Regions from separate parts of the Gordonia sp. ABKF26 genome, predicted to be linked through region 1. Evidence: riboswitches for the same ligand, from Rfam matches in the RefSeq annotation. Region 1 holds a riboswitch; each other region holds the start of a gene.

Region 1 (4,697 bases):
TATCCCGGCGTCGGCCAGCAACACCGGCCGCAGGTTCGGCAGTACCTGGGCCACCGCGATCCATCGCAGTGTCTCGCCGCGGGCGATCGCGGCTTCGACGAAACCCGCGTCCATGAGTTCGATCGTCGCCGTCCGCACGATCTTCGCCACCCATGGCACCGTCGCGACTCCGACGGTGAGGCACACCGCGACCGGGCCCTTCCCCATCGTCGTCGCGATGACCACGAGCAGGAGAAACCATGGCAGGACGGTGATCGCGTCGACCGGGCGCATCACCCAGCCGTCGAGCCGGCGTGACATTCCCGCGGTGACTCCGAGGAGAACGCCGACCACGTACGACACCGACAACGCCACCGCGGTCATCAACACCAGCCGGTGACCACCGTGCAGGACTCGCGACAGGACGTCGCGTCCGACGAAATCGGTTCCGAGCCAATGGTTCGACGACGGTGTCTCGAACGGCACCGAGGCGATCGCGGTCGGCGAGAACGGTGCGACGAACGGCCCGAGGACGATGACGATCACGAGGACGACCAACACCGCAGCGGGGCCGACGAGCCGTCGAGAGCGCGTACTCATGACCGCCCACGTCCGATGACACCACGCGCGGCCGGTGACGAGCCGAGTGCCACGATGTCGGCAAGCAGGTACACGACTAGTCCGTACGCGGCCAACAGCACCGCCACCGACTGCACGAAGATCAGATCGCGTCCGGAGATGGCCCGCAGGAGTTCGTGCGCCACACCCGGATACGCGAACACGACTTCGATGACCGCGATACCGCCGACGAGCCCGACGACGGCTCCCGCCAGCGGTTGCACCGACGCGGAGATCGCGTTGGGCGCCGCATGACGCACGACGAGCCGGAATTCGCCGACCCCGTTCGCCCGCGCCGCCGAGATGTACGGCGCGCGCATCGCTTCCGCCATCTGGGCGCGGACGAGTCGCACCGGATGCGGTGCCAGCCCGATGAGCAGGCACAGCACCGGTAGCACCAGCACCTCCGGACGGTCGAGCGCCGATGTGCCCGTCGGTACGAGCGACACCGCGGGCAGCACCCCCATCCCGATCGCCACCCAGGCAATCAGTACGACACCGACCACGAACGCGGGGACGGATTCCGCCGCGAGCGCCGCAGTACTGAGCAACCGGTCCCAGCGCGAACCCGGCCGTGCGCCGGCGGCGACGCCGATCGCCAGCGCCGCCGGGACCAGGACGACGACGGTGACGATCGCGAGGATCACCGAGTTCGCGAGTCGCCCGTCGAGGATCTCGGCGACCGGACGGCCCGAGAGTTGCGACACGCCGAGGTCCCCGGTGAGGAAACCGCCTGCCCAGTCGAGGAACCGTACGACTGCCGGACGATCGAGTCCCAGTTCCGCGCGCAGAGCGGCCACCTGAGCCGGATCCGGTTGGCCCGCGGCTCCTCTCGACAACCGGGTCGTGGCGGCATCACCCGGGAGCAGTTCGAAGAGCACGAAGATCGACACCGCAACGACAGCGAGCACGGCCAACGCCCCGGCCAACCGGCCCGCGACATACCGCAACACGACGAGTCCCCTAGCGCTGCTGGAGCCAGGTGCCCGTGAAGGAGGCCCACTGCCCGGTGCCGGGCACCCCGTCGGTGATGCCCTGCACGGTGTTGCGGACGCCCGTCGGCTGCAGGGCGAAACTGTGGATGAGGTAACCGCTGTCGTTCCAGAGTTCGTCCTGCAGTTCCCGGTACAACTCACCACGGCGAGCCGGCTCCATCTCGGCGCGAGCCTGGGCGAAGGTGGCATCCCACGCGGGACGACGCCAGGCGGTCGCGTTGGCCGGGGCGTCCGAGGTGAGGGTCTGCCCGTAGAAGTAGTCCAGACTGTAGTTCCACCAACCGGACTGGGTGAGGGGCTTTGACCCGACGAACTGGGAGAAGTAGGTGTCGCCCGGCTCGACAGCGAGGTTGACGGTGATCCCGGCGGCCTTGGCCTGCTCGGCGAAGAGGGTCGCCGAGGCCAACTGGCCGGGACTGACGTCCGCGGTGTGCAGGGTGACGACGAGGTTCTCCTTGCCCGCCTCTCGGAGCAGGCGGCGAGCTCGTTCCGGGTCGTACGCGCGTTGCGGCATGTCGGCGTAGAACGGTGCGCCCTTGCCGTACAGGTCGTTGCCGACCTCGGCGAACCCGTAATACACCTTGTCGACCATCGCCTGCCGGTCCACCGACAGCTTGAGGGCCTCGCGTACTCGCGGATCGTCGAACGGCGCGAGGTCGGTACGCATCGTGAACGAGCTCATCGTGCCCACCGGCGGCGTCACGAGGTAGACGTCGGACTGCGATCGCAGGATGTTGCCCTGCGCCGGCGAGAGTTCGTAGACGACGTCGGCCTCCTGCGAGCCGAACGCGTTGAATCTGGCGTCGGCTTCGGCGACCTGAAGGATCTCCAGCCCGTCGAGGTGCGGCCGCTGATCCCAGTGGCTCTCGTTGCGGGTCAACACCGACCGGTCGCCCGGCGACCACGACTCCAGAACGAACGGGCCGGTCCCCACGGGAAGCGACGACGGCGTGAATTCCGTCGTACCGTCCTTGATCACGTAGACGTACCAACCGGCGAGCACCGAACCGAAGTCGGCGACGGGTTCTCTCATCGACACCACGACGGCGTGATCGCCGTCGGGCCTGGTGCGGGACAGGTCGATGATGTCGAGGTCACCGGCCGACGGTTTCTCCTCGTCGAGCATGCGCTCGAGACTCCACATGACATCGCGAGACGTGAACGGCGAACCGTCACTGAACTCGACGCCCCGGCGCAGCGCCATCCGCCACTGCGAGCCGTCGGCGTTGGGTTCCAGCGACTCGGCGAGCCGATAGTCGAGGGTGAGGTCGTTGTTGTAGTCGACGAGGTGATCCCACACCGCCTTGGACAGTGCGCCACCCGCCGAGTGGCCGACGACGTGCGGGTCGAGGACATCGGCGGTCGCCGAGGTGCCCGCGAAGACGACGCGCAATGTGCCGCCGGGGACCGGGGTACCGCCGCTCGGAGCGCCTGCCGGGCTCGGCCGGTCGGCACAACCGGCGAGCAGGCCCACCGCGCCGAGACCGGCGAGGCCGGCGATCCCACCGGCTCCGCGTAGCAGCCGGCGTCGGGTCAATTCGGGAGCTGCGTGCGCAGCTGTCGATCTTGAATTTTTCATGTCCATCCTCGTGGGTCGCGAAGACGCAAGCGATCTGGCTTCCCGATCGAGGTCGGGTCACAGTTGCGGGACAGCCCCGGATTCGCACCGGGTTCCCTTGCGTCCCGGTCATCGTACGGAGTGGACAATCACGACATCGCATGCGGCGTGCGGTGGATGATCCCCGGAACTTACAAGCAGTCCGGACTGTTTGTGCTATCGTCGTCGATGTGACCGAGCCCACCCGAGCCCCGCGCCGACGCACGCAGGCCGAACGCACCGCGACCACGCGTGCGCTCATCCTCGACGCGACCGTCGACGCCCTGGTCGACGTCGGCTACGCCGCCACCACGACGCAGGAGGTCAACCGCCGAGCGGGTATCTCCCGCGGCGCTCTCCTGCATCACTTCCCCACCCGGGAATCACTGGTGGTCGCCGCGGTCGGACACCTGGTCGAGCGTCGGCTGGCAGAGATCCTGTCGCGGCCCCGGACGGGTGACGAGGGACTCGAGATACTCATCGAGGCATTCAGCGGCCCGCTGTTCGACGCCGCTCTCGAGCTGTGGGTCGCCGCCCGCTGCGACGTCGGATTGCGAACCGCGATCATCCCGCTCGAACAGCAGGTGTCCGACGCACTCGCCGTCGGTTGTGCCGAGTTGTTCGGCGACCGGTACACCGCCGCGGAACTCGAACTCTCCATCGAACTCGCACGCGGATTGGCGGTGTCGCGCATCCTGCGCTCACCCGACGCCGACCGCGCGCTGCTCGACCACCTCCTGCCCGTATGGAAGGAACTCCTGACCCATGACTGAACCCAGTCCGACTCTCCCGCAGCAGAACACGCTGCCCCGGCGCGTGGACGTCCTCGTCGTCGGCGTCGGATTCGGCGGTCTCGCCGCCCTGCATCGTCTTCGCACGGATCATCCGCAGTTGCAGACGCTGGCCATCGAACGTGGCGACGGCGCGGGTGGGGTCTGGCGCGAGAACGACTACCCGGGCGCGGCCTGCGACGTCCCGACGTCGCTGTACTCCCTGTCCTTCGCCCCCAACCCGGACTGGTCCAACACCTACGGTCGCCGCCACGAGATCCACCAGTATCTACGTTCGGTCGCAGCCGATTTCGCCGACCAGATCCGTTACAACTGTGCACTCACATCGGCTCACTGGGACGGCGCGGCGCAGGAATGGATCGTGGTCACGACGGATGGCGAGATCCGCTGCCGCTACCTGGTCGCGGCACCGGGAGCGCTGTCCGAGCCGGGTCTGCCACCGGTCGCCGGAGCCGATGAGTTCACCGGCACCGTGTTCCACTCCGCTCAGTGGGACCACTCCCACGACCTCCGCGGACGTCGCGTCGCGATCGTCGGCACCGGCGCGTCGGCGATCCAGATCGTGCCCGAGATCGTCGACGAGGTCGGACATCTCACGGTCTTCCAGCGCACTCCCGCTTGGGTCGTGCCGCGTCTGGACCGCACCATCGGTTCCCTCGAACGCGCACTCTATCGCCGCGTCCCCGGTGTCCACCGGCTCGTCCGGCGGATGGTGTG
Region 2 (4,697 bases), 2.7 Mb from region 1:
GGTCGCGAGGCTGGCGATCGACGCGATCACGCAGGTCGCGCCTGGCGATCTGCTCGTCGAGATCGGTTGACGCACAACAACGCAGTCGGCATTGCAGACCGCGGCCGTCGCACTCACGGGAGAGTGCGACGGCCGGGGTCATTTGTGGCGCCGGTTGACTGCCTAGCCGGACAGCGGGATCGTCTCGCGCAGTCGTGTTGCCGCGGCCACCATGTTGGTGAGCGAGTCCACCACCTCCGGGGTCCCGCGGGTCTTGAGACCGCAGTCCGGGTTGACCCACAGGCGCCCGGCGCCGACGCTCGACAATGCCGAGGACAGGGCCGAGAAGATCTCGTCCTGGTCGGGCACGCGCGGTGAGTGGATGTCGTACACACCCGGGCCCACCGCGTTACGGAAGCCGGCCTCGTCGAGGTCGTCGAGCACCTCCATGTGCGACCGCGCCGCCTCGATCGAGGTGACGTCGGCGTCGAGGTCGGCGATCGCTCCGATGACCTCGCCGAATTCCGAATAGCAGAGGTGCGTGTGGATCTGCGTATCGTCGCGGACCCCGGAGGTCGCGATGCGGAACGCCCGAACGGCCCACGCCAGGTACGCGGGCTTGTCCGCGTCACGCAACGGCAGCAACTCGCGCAGAGCGGGTTCGTCGACCTGGATGATCCCGACCCCTGCCCTCTCGAGGTCGACGGTCTCGTCACGGATGGCGAGCGCGATCTGCTCGGCAGACGCCGACAGTGGCTGGTCGTTGCGAACGAAAGACCAGGCAAGAATCGTCACCGGGCCGGTCAGCATGCCCTTGACCGGCTTGCTGGTCAGCGTCTGTGCGTAGGTGATCCAGTCGACTGTCATCTGCTTCGGTCGGCTCACATCGCCGAACAGGATCGGTGGCCGCACGCACCGCGAGCCGTAGGACTGCACCCAACCGTTCGCCGTCGCGAAGTAGCCCTCGAATTGTTCGGCGAAGTACTGCACCATGTCGTTGCGCTCGGGTTCCCCGTGGACGAGAACGTCGAGGCCGATCGACTCCTGCAGGGCCACGACATCCGCGATCTCCGTCTTCATCCGGTTCTCATACTCGGCGCGATCGATCTCGCCCGAGCGGAGCGCGGCCCGCGCCAGTCGGATGGCCGAGGTCTGTGGGTAGGAACCGATCGTGGTGGTCGGGAGCGGGGGCAGTCCCAGATGTTCCTTCTGTGCGGCGAGCCGTTGCTCGGCCGGGCCGCGCGTCGCGTCGGCATCGGTGACGGCGTCCAGGCGTGCGCGGACGTCGGCGTTGTGCAGGCGAGTATCAGTGGCACGGCTGGCCAGTGCCGTCGAGCTCTCGGCGAAGGCGGCGGCCTGAGCAGCGCGCCCCTCGCTCAACGCCGACGACAACACCGCCACCTCGCGGAACTTCTCGGCAGCGAACGCGAGCCAACCGCGAAGGTTGGTGTCGAGCTCGTCCTCCGCGTCCACGGTGTAGGGGACATGCAGGGTCGAGCACGACGTCGACACGGCGACCGAGCGGGCGGAACCGAGCACGGTGGCCAGCGTCGCCGCGGCCTGGTCCAGGTCGGTGCGCCACACGTTGCGGCCGTCCACCACGCCGGCGATCAGCAGCTTGTCGGCCAGGCCCGGGGTGCCGGCCACCGTCTCGACCGAGCCGTCGACGAGGTCGACCGCGATGGCCTCGATCGGCGTCCGGGCCAAGTGTGCCAACCGATCACCGGCGTCACCGAAGTACGTCGCCACCGCGATGGCCGGACGGCGCTCGTGGGAGCCCAGGGCGTTGTACACCGATTCGGTCCGCGGACCCAGGTCCGCGGCGGCATCGGTCACCAGGACGGGTTCGTCCAGCTGAACCCACTCGACGCCGGCGTCAGCCAACCGCGTCAGGAGGTCTCGGTACAGGGGCACCAACTCGTCGAGGCGATCGAGCGGCGCACCCGCCCCGTCGACCGCCTTCGACAGCGCCAGGAACGTCACCGGGCCGACGATCACCGGGCGGGCCGGGAGACCCAGCTCCCCGGCTTCGGCGACCTCGGCCAGTACCTTCGCCGGATTCAACCGGAACGTGGTCGACGGGCCGATCTCGGGGACCAGGTAGTGGTAATTGGTGTCGAACCATTTGGTCATCTCGAGTGGGGTCACCTCGGCGGTTCCGCGGGCCGCCGCGAAGTAGCGATCGAGCGGATCGTCGATCTCGGCGAACCTCGGCGGCAGTGCGTCGAGGAGGACCGTGGTGTCGAGCACCTGGTCGTAGTACGAGAACGTGTTGACCGGGACGGAGTCGTGGCCGGCCTCGGTGAGCTCGGCCCACTGCTCGCTGCGTAGGCGCTGCGCGACGGTGGCGAGCTCGGTCCGGTCGATGCGGCCGGACCAATAGCTTTCGACGGCCCTCTTCAGTTCGCGCCGGGGGCCGATGCGTGCGGTGCCGAGGACGGTGGTGGTGAACGGTGCCGCGGAGCTGCGGCGGACGGTGTCGGACATGGACGTCGACTTCTCCTACTGACGGTGGATGGTTCACCGCCCAGCAGGGGAGATCGATCGGACCCACGTCACGCCCGGCAGAGGGCGCGCGACGATCGCCGGTTCGACCTGCGCCCAATCCTCGAGGCGGCGAGCCACCGGACGCGGCGCGTCCGGTACACCTGGCAGGTCTTCGGGCTCACCGTCGCTCTCGATCGAGATCCCTCTGATCGAAGTTCCTACTGACCGTCGCTTCCCAAGCCGGAGCTCAGTGCTGATGACGGTGGTCGTTACGGCATACCGCTGCGGGGACAGCTCCGGATTCGAACCGGATTCCCTCTCGTCCGCCGGCGGGATGCCGGCGACTCGACGCCGCGGACGGAGAGCTGACACGACCTCCGACGCGGCGAACCACATGCGTCTTCGACCCTAGCCCAGCAAAGTCGACCCGCTGAACACCGGTAGTTCGACGTCGGGCGGTCAGCCGTCGATCTGATCGCGCCGAAACGACATCATCGCGCGGATCGCATCGTCGGAAGGAGGAGCCCCCGGCTGAAACCGAACGGTGCCCTTCTCCACGTCGAAACCGTCGAGGAACGGTCGCCCGGCGTCGACCGCCTCCGGGCTGAACGGGTACAGACCGATGTGCTTCTTGGTGCGCATCACCGAGAGGAGCGGGCTCCCGCGATATGTCAGGGCCGGCATGCCGTAGCCCTTGCCCTGAGCGGTGTCGGGGACCGCGGTGCGGGCGACGGCGTAGATGCGTCCGACCACCTCGCGGTCGGCGGGGTCGAGTCCGTCGAGATAGTCGTCGACAGTGCCCATCCGGTGCGGCCTCTCTCCGTGGCGCTGAGCACGCATTTGGCCTGGCCTGCTCGTTCGCGTAACATGGATCGTCGGTGCGCATCGCGTGCCGGGCATCAGCGTGTCAGCACGTGGGCCCGGTCGGCGCACACCGGGTGCAGGTCCTCGCGGACCGGTGCCCACACCCTAACGGACAAACACTGATTCAACCCGGCCGATGCGCCGCGGCATCACCCGGATGTCGTGGTCACGGCCAGGATCGCGGAGGACATGGCGAAGAAAGACGGGGCCATCGAGGTCGAGGGTCGAGTGATCGAACCCCTGCCCAATGCGATGTTTCGTATTGAGCTGGAGAACGGACACAAGGTTCTCGCCCACATCAGCGGCAAGATGCGACAGCACTACATCCGCATCCTGCCCGAGGATCGGGTCGTCGTGGAACTCTCGCCCTACGACCTGGCTCGTGGGCGAATCGTGTACCGCTACAAGTGAGACTTTCCCGGCGATGCCGGGGACAGACTTCCCGGACATCCGTTCGGGAGGAGACCGACACCCACGTGCACGGCCGCTTTCGGCGTGCGCGCGGGCGAGCCGAGCAGGAGAGATTGACGTGAAGGTTCAGCCGAGCGTCAAGCCGATCTGCGAGAAGTGCAAGGTGATCCGCCGCAACGGTCGGGTCATGGTGATCTGCGAGAACCTGCGTCACAAGCAGCGTCAGGGCTGATCACGCGCACCCTCCGGGTCGCTTGAGTCAGAACAACTGAAGATCGACAACTGAACACACAAGGACCTCCCAACACCAGCGGCGACAGACGCGTCACCGCCTACCTCCGGATCAGAGGCCGGAGCCCACGAGGCCGGACACACGGTTCGGCACCAGCTCGCGGGACGGACTGGGAGCAGACCTCTGAGAATCGAAAAGGAAATCCGCCACATGGCACGTGTTGCTGGTGTGGATCTCCCCCGCGAGAAGCGGCTGGAGATCGCACTGACCTACATCTATGGAGTTGGGCGTACCACCTCCAAGGAGATCCTCGAGGGAACGGGCCTGAGCCCCGACCTGCGAGCCAAGGATCTCACCGACGCAGACGTCTCGAAGCTGCGTGAGTACATCGAAGCCTCGGTGAAGGTCGAGGGTGACCTGCGTCGCGAGGTGCAGGCCGACATCCGTCGCAAGATCGAGATCGGCTGCTACCAGGGTCTGCGCCACCGTCGTGGCCTGCCTGTGCGCGGACAGCGCACCAAGACCAATGCCCGCACTCGCAAGGGCCCGAAGAAGACCATCGCCGGGAAGAAGAAGTAATGCCTCCGAAGTCACGTAGCGCAGGCCCCAAGAAGGGCACCCGCCGTCGCGATAAGAAGAACGTCCCGCACGGCCACGCGCACATCAAGTCGACGTTCAACAACACCATCGTGTCGATCAGCGACCCCAGCGGCAACATCATCAG
Region 3 (4,697 bases), 3.9 Mb from region 1:
GAGGATTCCGTAGTTCTTCACGTCGGCTCGCAACGCATCCCAGGGATCCATGGTGCCGAGCTTGTCCGGGGCGTCACCGCCCTGGCGGCAACTGTCGGAGATGATGTACGACGCAATGCCGTTGGCCTGCAACGACTCGGGCGTCACACCCGATGCGCCCTTGAACAGTCCGCTGTAGGAACCAACCACCAGATCGGCGTCCGCGCCGAGTGCCGTCTCCATGGTGATGGTGCTGCCCTCGAGGTGGGGGACGTCGGCGATCCCAGGGCCGAACATCGACTCCATCACCGGATCATTGTTCTTGTTCAGCGACACTGCGGCAAGCTTGTCGAGTCCCCCGACCTTGAGGATCGTTCCGACGTTGGCCCCGTTGCTCGTTGCGACCACGCGCTCGACCGGCACCTCGTAGGCCACTTCGGCGCCGCAGTTGGTCAGCGTCGCCGACTCTCGTTCTGCCGCGTCGTCGGTGGGCGGAGTGGCACTGCAACCGGCCAGCACAAGGGCCGCAGCCAACGCTGCCGTCGCGAGGGGCGTTCGGAAGTGCCTTGTGGTGGTTCTCGTCATCGTGTCTCCATTGTCGGTGTCGAATCAGTTGGCGGGCAGGTGGTCGTGACCGGGATCGCGCAGCGGCAGCGGCGTATCCAGCGACGCGCCCGGGGTCGACTCGAATACGAGATGCGTTCGGCCTGTGTCGCTGTTGAGAACGCGGTGGGCGGAGACCCCGAAGACCTCGGCGACGACTGCGGGATCGAGCGCGGTGGCGGCGTCGCCGTGCGCGCGGATTCTGCCGTCGTTCAGCACGTACACCGAATCGCAGTGGCGAGCAGCCAGATCGAGGTCGTGAAGCGACACGAGGACCGTGGTTCCCAACGTTCGCACGAGCCCCAGCAGGTCCAGCTGGTGCCGGATGTCGAGGTGATTGGTCGGTTCGTCGAGAACGAGTACGCCACAATCCTGGGCGAGTCCTCTGGCCAGGGCGACGCGGCGTCGTTCACCACCGGAGAGGTGGTCGACGGCGGCGTCCCGGTGCTCGATCATCCCGACCGATCGCAGAGCTGCTTCCACCGCGGCGCGGTCATCGGTGCGACCCATACTCCACGGCGGTGCGTAAGGAAGCCGCCCCAACGAGACGTACTCGTGCACCAGCATGTCGGCGGGTAGGTCCACTTCCTGCGGCACGAAGGCGATCTGCTTGGCCCGGTCCCGGACGCTCATCGATTCGGTTGCCCGGCCGTCGACGGTGACCGTGCCACGCCGCGGTCCGAGCAACCCGACGACCGACCTCAGCAAAGTCGACTTGCCGGACCCGTTGGGACCGACGAGGCCGACGATGTCACCTGCCCGCACGTCGAGTGAAATGTCCTGCAACACCGGGTGATCGTCGATCCACACCTCGACCCCGGACGCTGCGATCCCGACCGGTGTGCGACTCATGCGGCGGCACCGAACTGGTAGCGGCGCCGGCCGAGGATGAACAAGAACAGCGGCGCACCGATGACTCCGGTGACCACGCTGAGCGGGATCTCGACCGGCCGCAACGCAATCCGGGCGACGACGTCGACGAGAACCAGGAAGACCGCGCCGATCAGGGCTGAGGTGGGCAGGACCCAACGGTGCCGGGAGCCGACGAGAATGCGTGCGATGTGGGGGATCACCAATCCCACGAACGCGATGGCCCCCGACACCGCGACCATCGTGCCGACCATCACCGCGAGGAGCGCGAACAACAGGTTTCGTAGCAACGGGACGCGAACGCCCACCGCGGCGGCGACATCGGGTCCGGCCGAGAGGGCGTCGAGCCACCCATGGAGTGCGAAAGCGATCGCGGTGCAGGTCACGACGACCGAGACCGGCAGCAGCAGCTTGCCCCACGATGCGCCGGCAAGACTGCCGAGCAGCCAGAACAGGACCGATTGAGCGGCCTGCGAATCGTTGGTGCGCAGCACGAGGAAGCTGGCGATGGCGGACAGCGCCGATGCGGCAACGGTTCCGGTGAGCACCAGCCGGAGCGGAGTGATACCACCCTGGCTCATGGTGATCGCGAAGACGAGCAGCGCGGCTCCCAGTGCGCCTGCCATTGCTCCGAGGCTCAGCGACCACAACCCGAAGCCGGCAAGGAACCCGGTGGTGATCACCGATGTCGCCCCGACTGCCGCACCAGACGAGACGCCGAGAAGGTGCGGGTCGGCCAGCGCATTGCGGACCAGGGTCTGGACCAGCACCCCCGCAACGGCAAGACCCGCGCCGACCACCAGCCCGAGCAGGATTCGCGGCATCCGGATGTCCCAGACGATCGCAAGCTGGGTACGCGTGACGGCAGGCCCACCGAACCGTGAGGCGATCACGTCGACGACCGTGGACACGGGCAGCACTTCAGCGCCCGAGCACAGGGCGAGAAACGCAGCGGCCAGACCCAACCCGAGCACGACGACAACGACGACCACGGGACGGCGTCGTCTCGTGCGTCTGTGCGTGCGCGGCAGTACCGGCGCCCTGCGGGCACCATCGATCAACATGTGTCGTCGGTCCATCCTCGTGGCGTGACAAGCAGCATCGAGGCTGGTATCTGGCTGAGTCAGTGCGTCGAGGTCATCGACGCGCCGAGTTCACAGTGGCGGGACCGCGCCGGAGTCGAACCGGCTTCCCAGGGATCTCGATGCGACGAGACTACGACATACCCGACAGTCTCCGACACCGCGCCCCGACGACACGGGCGTCAGGGTCGCTCGTTGCGCCCCGCCCGCTCGACGAGGGCGGCGACGCGCTTGGTCTTGGTCTCCGGTCGTTTCGCCAGGGCGATCTGCGACAGTCCGAACTTGCGCGCACTCGGCGGAAACGCATCCCAGTTGGCCCGCGCGACGGGGTCGGCGTCGAGCGCGGCGGCGAGTTCGGGGGACTCGATCAGCGCCTCGGCGTCGTCGAACATCGTCCAGAGACCGCGGGCCTGGGCGTCGTCGATCACGGCTTGCCCCGCGGGCTGAATCCGACCGGCGGCCGCGAGGTCGGCGACACGCGCCTTGTTCGACGCCGACCATCCGCTGTTGCGTCCGCGCCGGGTGAACCACATGCCGCGGCGGCGGTCGTCGATGACGCGGGTGTGGCCGTCGATCCAGCCCCAGCACAGCGCCTCGCGAACGCACTCGTCGTAGTCGATCGGTTCCCGGCCCGATCCCTTGCGCCAGAACACCAGCCACACGCCGCCGGATGAGTCGTGGTTGTCCCGCAACCACTCTCGCCATGCCTCGATCGTGTCCACGGCGAGCTTCGGCGCATCGGGGTCGGCCATGCGTTCACCCTAATCAGCCGGGCCTCGTCTCGGTACAGTTGAGCCGTGAACGAGATCGTCAGCTTCGCGACGGACAACTGGTGGCTGATCTTCCCCATCGGCGCTGTCGTCGGCGGGTGGGCGGGGTCGATCGGGAAGTACAACGAGAAGCGGCGCAAGGACAAGATCGAGCTCGCCCGGATCAAGGCGAACGCGCAGACCGAGCAGCTCAAACTCACGACGACGTCGGCCGACCAGGTGCGCCGGACCCTCCGCCAGCACGACTCGCTGAACGAGAAGTGGTTCGGTTACGAGCTCGATCTCGCGACGCTCATCGAGTACCCGATGATGACCGACATGCGAGAACCGCTGACCCTCGCGTTCCACCGCGCCCGGGTCCGCGCCGACGATCTGCGACCCGAGCCGGGCGCCAAGGCGCCGCTGCCCGATTCGATGTCCCCGGCAGACTTCGCCGAGTACCGCGACGCCGTGGGCGAATACGCCGCGGCATTCGACGCAGCCGAACGAGAGTCCCGGCGGCGCAGGCAAACCGACTTCTCACCCGTCGAACGCGAAGCCCTGGACCGGGCGCGCAAGCTGATCGGCGTGGCCGCCGACTCCGCGGCCACACTCGCAGAGCGGCAGGCGGCCTACAAGAAGGCCCGGGCCGAACTCGAGGGCATCATCGACGTTCCGCAGGTGGCCGCGGCGCAGCTCGAACGGCAGATCGCCGGCGCTCTCGAGCGCGGCTCGGAGTGATCAGAGGTCCGGGATCGGCAGGTCCAGGTTCGGCGAGATGATCCCGCCGTCGACCTCGAGGATCTTGCCGGTGACGTACGCGCCGGCCGGGGACGCCAGGTAGAGGGCGGCCGCGGCGATGTCCTCCGGGTCGCCGAGTCGGTGCAGCGGAGTCGATGTCTCGACTGCGGTACGCATTCCGTCGTCGCCCGCGACGATCTCCAGCGCCGATGTCAGGATGGCGCCCGGTGCGATGCCGTTGACCCGGATCTTCGGATTCAGATCCATCGCCGCGATGCGCGTGTAATGCGCGAGAGCAGCTTTCGCGGTGCCGTAGGCGGCGTAGGCACGTCCGGGCAGGCGGCCCACCGCCGACGTGATGTTGATGATCGAACCCCGGCCGCTGGTCGCGAGGATCTGCTTGGAGCCGGCGACGACCAATGCGTGCGCGTTACCGACATTGAAGTCGAAGGCATCTCGCAGGTGCTTGGGGCTGGTGTCGAACAGAGGCCGGGGCATCGCCCCGCCGACGTTGTTCACCACGGTGTCGAGCCGCCCGAACTCGTCGACCGCGGTCTGCGCGAGCGCCGCCGCCGCATCGGGGTCGCCGAGGTCCACGGAGACGGTGCGCGCGCGTCGGCCCGCCGCGCGGACCCGTTCGGCGACCTGCTCGAGGTCGGATTCACTGCGGGCC
Region 4 (4,697 bases), 140 kb from region 1:
GAACCGGGATCGGCGGCGCTGATGACCGCACCGGACGCGGTGTCGGGATATCTCCCACTGGTTCCCGACGGTCTCGAACTGCCCAACGAGGTGGCCGCGCGGGTCGGACTGACCATTCCGTTGCACTCACCCGGCCGGGCATTGAAAGATCTCGACTGCCCGACCCTGCTGTGCGTGTGCGACGGGGACACGGTGGCACCGGCACGCTCGACGATCGCCTACGCGCGGCGCGCACCCGGAGCCCGGGTCATCCGATACCCGGTCGGGCACTTCGACATCTACATCGGCGAGGACTTCGAGAAGGTCGTCGCCGACCAGCTGCAGTTCCTGCGCACCACCGTGCCGGCCTGACCCCGACTACAGCCCGAACCGGGCCTGCATCCCCCGCAGCGTCTCCGCCGACGCGAGCAGACCGGCTCGCTCCGCATCCGAGAGCGGGACGTCGAGCCGGGTCTGGGCGCCGCCGCGGTCGACGACGGTCGGCAGCGAGAGACACACTCCGTCGAGTCCTTCGATCCCGTCGGTCCGCGTCGACACCGGCAGCACCCGGTGCTCGTTGTTCAGGATCGCCTCGACGATGCGCGTCGACGCCAGACCGATCGCATAGTTCGTGGCCCCCTTGCCCTCGATGATGGTGTAGGCGGCATGCACGACCTCGTGGTGGATGCGTTCGCGTGCAACCACATCCAGCGCCGGACGACCGGGCAGCGGGGTCCACGACGTCAGCGGCACCCCACCGATCGTCGCCGAGCTCCACAGCGGGATCTCGGTGTCGCCGTGCTCGCCGGCGATGTAGGAGTGCACGCTCTGCACCGCGACACCGCAATGCTGCGCGATGAGGAAACGCAGCCGGGACGAGTCGAGCACGGTGCCCGAGCCGAAGATCCGGCTGGGCGACAACCCGCTGATCTGCTGGGCGGCGTAGGTGACGACGTCGACCGGATTGGTGACCATCACGTAGATCGCATTCGGGGCCACCTCGAGCACCCCCGGGAGGATGGCGCGCGTCAGACCGATTGTGGCCTCGGCCAATTCGAGACGCGACTGACCCGGCTTCTGCTTCGCACCGGCGGTGAAGACGACGACGTCGGCGTCCGCGCACACCGACACGTCGTCGGAGCCGATGATGTCGGCACGCGGGACGAACTCGAGCCCGTGGGACATGTCGAGCACCTCGGCGGTCACCTTCGCGGCGTTGATGTCGAGGAGCGCGATGGTCCGTGCAACACCCCGGATGAGCGAGGAGTAGGCGATCGCGGTGCCCACCGCACCCGCCCCGATGATGGCCAGCTTCGTGTCTCGTACGTCCATCGGTTCACCGTTTCCGCGTCGGGTTCATCGATCGTCGGCATCCAGCGTAGGTCCTCGCACGGCCGCTGTCCGGGGACGCACGCCGACCGCCCACCGATCCGCTGGACGGTGTTGATAGCGTGTGCGGCGAGAACGGTCACACCCGCACACGTGGGTGTCAGGGAATCCGGTGCGAATCCGGGACTGGCGCGCAGCGGTATGGGGGACGGAACCGGCACACAGCCACTGGGGCGACCCGGGAAGGCGCCGGCTCCGGACGAACCCGAGTCCGAATACCGGCCGCTCTCGCTCGAGTCCACCGTGTATCTCGCGCACAGATACCCAGACCGTAAGGCAGTACAGTCCGTGTCCCGTCGTATCGACGGCACGACCGAGATCGCCACCGCCCCGCCGGTACGGCGACTCCCGTCGACGCCGCTAGCCGCAGTTCTGCTCGTCCTCACGCTCCTCAGCATCGCCCTGGCCACCGCGTTCGGCGCCGAGACCATCCCCGTCGGCGACGTCTGGCACACCGTCGCCGGACGCCTGACCGGCGCCGAGACCGATTCCGCGCACGCGGTGATCATCTGGGATCTCCGGCTGCCGCGGTCCGTCCTGGCCGCGCTCGTCGGCGCCGGACTCGCACTGGCCGGCGCTCTCATGCAGGCCCTGGTCCGCAACCCCCTCGCCGAGCCGTACCTGCTCGGCGTGTCCGCCGGCGCGGCGGTCGGGGCCACCGCCGTCATGACCCTCGGCGTGCTGGGCGGCCTCGGGGTGTGGGCACTCTCCGGCGGCGCGCTCCTCGGCGCGCTCGCGGCCACCGTCACGGTGTACCTCGTCGCCCGCGCCCAGGGCGGGTTGACCGCGCTGCGACTCATCCTGTCCGGCGTCGTGTTGTCCTCGGCGTTCATGGCGTTGTCGTCGCTCCTCGTGTTCACCGCCGCGGATCCCCACGCCGCCGACAACGTGATGTTCTGGATGCTCGGCAGCGTCGCCGGCGCCACCTGGGCGAAGGTGCAGATCGCCGGGGTGGTCGTGCTGGTCACCATCGTGGCGATGCTCGCCATCCACTCCTGGCTCGACGCCTACGCGGCCGGCACCGACACCGCGACGTCGCTGGGTGTACCGGTACGCGCGATGCGCAACGCGCTCTTCGGGATCCAGGGCGTCCTGGTGGGCGTGCTCGTCGCGGTGGCGGGTGGGATCGGCTTCGTCGGTCTGATCGTCCCGCACGCCGCCCGGCTGCTCGTCGGCGCCACCCACCGCGCGATGCTGCCGGTGGCGGTATGCGGCGGCGCGCTGTTCCTGGTGTGGGTCGACGTCATCTCGCGGGTCGCGGCCGCGCCTCGGGAGATGCCCCTGGGCATCGTCACCGGGTTGATCGGCGCGCCGATCTTCCTGTTCCTCATGGGTCGACGCCAGTATGTGTTCGGCGGCGGCTCATGACCAATCCACCACCGATCCGCTCGATGGCGTTGCGCGCGAACGCACTCGCGTGTCGACGGGGCGGCCGCGTCGTCCTGCGCGATGTCGATCTCGACGTCCCGGCGGGCACCCGACTGGCCATCGTCGGCCCCAACGGTTCCGGCAAGACCACCCTGTTGCGCACGCTGTGTGGGCTCGAACGTCCCGTCGCCGGCACCATCGACGTGGGTGGCGAGGACCTGCATCGACTCCCGTCGCGGCAGCGGGCCCGCTCGATAGCGGTGGTGGGCCAGGAGGAACAGCCCTCGGCCGAACTGACGGTCGCGGAGGCGGTCGGCCTGGGCCGGACCCCGTACCGGTCGGCCTGGTCCACCGGGGACGCCGACGACTCGACGGTGGTCGGCGCGGTGCTCGCGCAGGTCGGCCTCGACGGCTGGGGCGCCCGCTCGTGCACCCACCTGTCCGGTGGCGAGCGGCATCGCGTCGTCCTCGCCCGTGCACTCGCACAGCAGACGCCGATCCTGGTGCTCGACGAACCCACCAATCATCTGGACGCGGCCTGGCGCCTGCGGCTGATGGAGATCCTCGACGAACTCGACGCCACCGTGCTGGCAGCGATGCACGACCTCGACCTCGTCCTGCGGCACTTCGATTGTGTCGCAGTGGTGTCCGACGGCGGCGTGGTCGCCCAGGGCCGACCCGTCGACGTGCTGACGCCGGATCTGCTGGCGGCCGTCTTCGAGGTGTCCGGGACCGTTGTCACCCACCCGGCGACGGGCCTGCCACACCTCCTGCTGAACTCCCCCAACACTTCTGCTCCCCGAGCTCTGACGACAGACACCCTGTGAGAGGACATCCCTTGAGTACGCGCACCTCCCGAGTCCACCCGACCGCCGCCGTCCTGGTCGCCGCACTGACCCTGGGCGCGGTTGCCGCATGCTCGACCGACAGCACCGCGGCCACCGAAAACACTGTGACGGTGGCCAATTGTGGAGCCGACGTCGATTTCCCCCAGCCGCTCGACCGGCTGTTCGTCAACGACGGTGGCATGATCGCGATCGCCCTGGCGGCGGGCGCCCGCGACAACATGGTGGCGGTCAGTGCGCTCGCCCGCGACAAAGATGTTCTCCGGCTCGAGTACGGACCTCAGGTGGACACCCTGAACGAGGTCGCGGCCGAGCGTCCCACGCTCGAGAACATCGTCGCCGCGAAGCCCCAGGTGCTCTATGCCGGATACAACTACGGCATGAGCGAGTCCCGCGGGATCACGCCGGAGATCCTCGCATCCCACGGCATCGACGTCTACCAGCTGTCCGAGGCGTGCCGGCAGGTCGAGGGTGAGGCGCAGCGCGGCACCATGGACCCGTGGGTCGCGCTCGACACCGACCTGCGCAACATCGGAACCATCACCGGCAACCCGGACCAGGGCGCCGCCGCGGCCGACGAGGTCGCCGACCGCCTCGAGAAGCTCCGCGCCGCACCGCAACCCGCCGACAAGCCCACGGTCTTCGTCTTCGACAGCGTCTCCGACACCATCTTCTCCTCCGGGTCCTACGGCGGCCCGCAGGGCATCATCGACGCCGCGGGCGCCCGCAATGCGACCGAGGACATCGACGACACGTGGACCGCCGTCAGCTGGGAACGGCTCACCACCGCGGACCCCGACGTCATCGTGTTCGTGGACTACCCCGGTCAGACGGTCGAGGAGAAGATCGCCGCGCTGCGGTCCAACCCGGCCAGCCGCAATCTCAAGGCGGTACGCGAGAACCGATTCGTGAACCTGCCGTACGCAATGTGGGTGTCGAGCCCGCTGAACATCGACGCCGCCGAGATCATGCGCAATGTCCTCGAGAACCACGGCCTCGCACCGGAATCCGGAATCACCCCGAGCCTCGACGTCGCGCAGCTGGACCTCGGGGGCAACAACTGGCTGCAGTGAGTCGCCGAACGCCCGTAGAGCACGCGGGCGGCGGCGATTGTCG

The links. Region 1 has a riboswitch for cobalamin ahead of AB4Z55_RS21715 (ABC transporter substrate-binding protein). Riboswitches for the same ligand answer to the same signal wherever they lie in the genome.
Region 2: it holds a riboswitch for cobalamin, as region 1 does, so the genes downstream of both, metE (5-methyltetrahydropteroyltriglutamate--homocysteine S-methyltransferase) here and AB4Z55_RS21715 (ABC transporter substrate-binding protein) in region 1, are expected to answer to the same signal.
Region 3: it holds a riboswitch for cobalamin, as region 1 does, so the genes downstream of both, AB4Z55_RS04215 (iron ABC transporter permease) here and AB4Z55_RS21715 (ABC transporter substrate-binding protein) in region 1, are expected to answer to the same signal.
Region 4: it holds a riboswitch for cobalamin, as region 1 does, so the genes downstream of both, AB4Z55_RS22305 (iron ABC transporter permease) here and AB4Z55_RS21715 (ABC transporter substrate-binding protein) in region 1, are expected to answer to the same signal.

What each region holds. Positions count from the first base shown of each region.
Region 1 covers NZ_JBGCVZ010000003.1:4,690,553-4,695,249, forward strand. Annotated here, with positions in the region: gene AB4Z55_RS21705 (ATP-binding cassette domain-containing protein) at 1-579, opposite strand, end outside; gene AB4Z55_RS21710 (ABC transporter permease) at 576-1,550, opposite strand; gene AB4Z55_RS21715 (ABC transporter substrate-binding protein) at 1,561-3,171, opposite strand; cobalamin riboswitch at 3,182-3,318, opposite strand; gene AB4Z55_RS21720 (TetR/AcrR family transcriptional regulator) at 3,381-3,962, shown strand; gene AB4Z55_RS21725 (flavin-containing monooxygenase) at 3,955-4,697, shown strand, end outside.
Region 2 covers NZ_JBGCVZ010000003.1:2,017,293-2,021,989, forward strand. Annotated here, with positions in the region: gene AB4Z55_RS09355 (pyruvate carboxylase) at 1-70, shown strand, start outside; gene metE (5-methyltetrahydropteroyltriglutamate--homocysteine S-methyltransferase) at 163-2,466, opposite strand; cobalamin riboswitch at 2,612-2,837, opposite strand; gene AB4Z55_RS09365 (iron chaperone) at 2,926-3,270, opposite strand; gene infA (translation initiation factor IF-1) at 3,520-3,741, shown strand; gene rpmJ (50S ribosomal protein L36) at 3,860-3,973, shown strand; gene rpsM (30S ribosomal protein S13) at 4,184-4,552, shown strand; gene rpsK (30S ribosomal protein S11) at 4,552-4,697, shown strand, end outside.
Region 3 covers NZ_JBGCVZ010000003.1:801,735-806,431, reverse strand. Annotated here, with positions in the region: gene AB4Z55_RS04225 (ABC transporter substrate-binding protein) at 1-564, opposite strand, end outside; gene AB4Z55_RS04220 (ABC transporter ATP-binding protein) at 589-1,434, opposite strand; gene AB4Z55_RS04215 (iron ABC transporter permease) at 1,431-2,444, opposite strand; cobalamin riboswitch at 2,540-2,687, opposite strand; gene AB4Z55_RS04210 (YdeI family protein) at 2,717-3,286, opposite strand; gene AB4Z55_RS04205 (hypothetical protein) at 3,332-4,024, shown strand; gene AB4Z55_RS04200 (SDR family oxidoreductase) at 4,025-4,697, opposite strand, start outside.
Region 4 covers NZ_JBGCVZ010000003.1:4,827,538-4,832,234, forward strand. Annotated here, with positions in the region: gene AB4Z55_RS22295 (alpha/beta fold hydrolase) at 1-351, shown strand, start outside; gene AB4Z55_RS22300 (L-lactate dehydrogenase) at 358-1,311, opposite strand; cobalamin riboswitch at 1,428-1,610, shown strand; gene AB4Z55_RS22305 (iron ABC transporter permease) at 1,657-2,736, shown strand; gene AB4Z55_RS22310 (ABC transporter ATP-binding protein) at 2,733-3,563, shown strand; gene AB4Z55_RS22315 (ABC transporter substrate-binding protein) at 3,575-4,654, shown strand.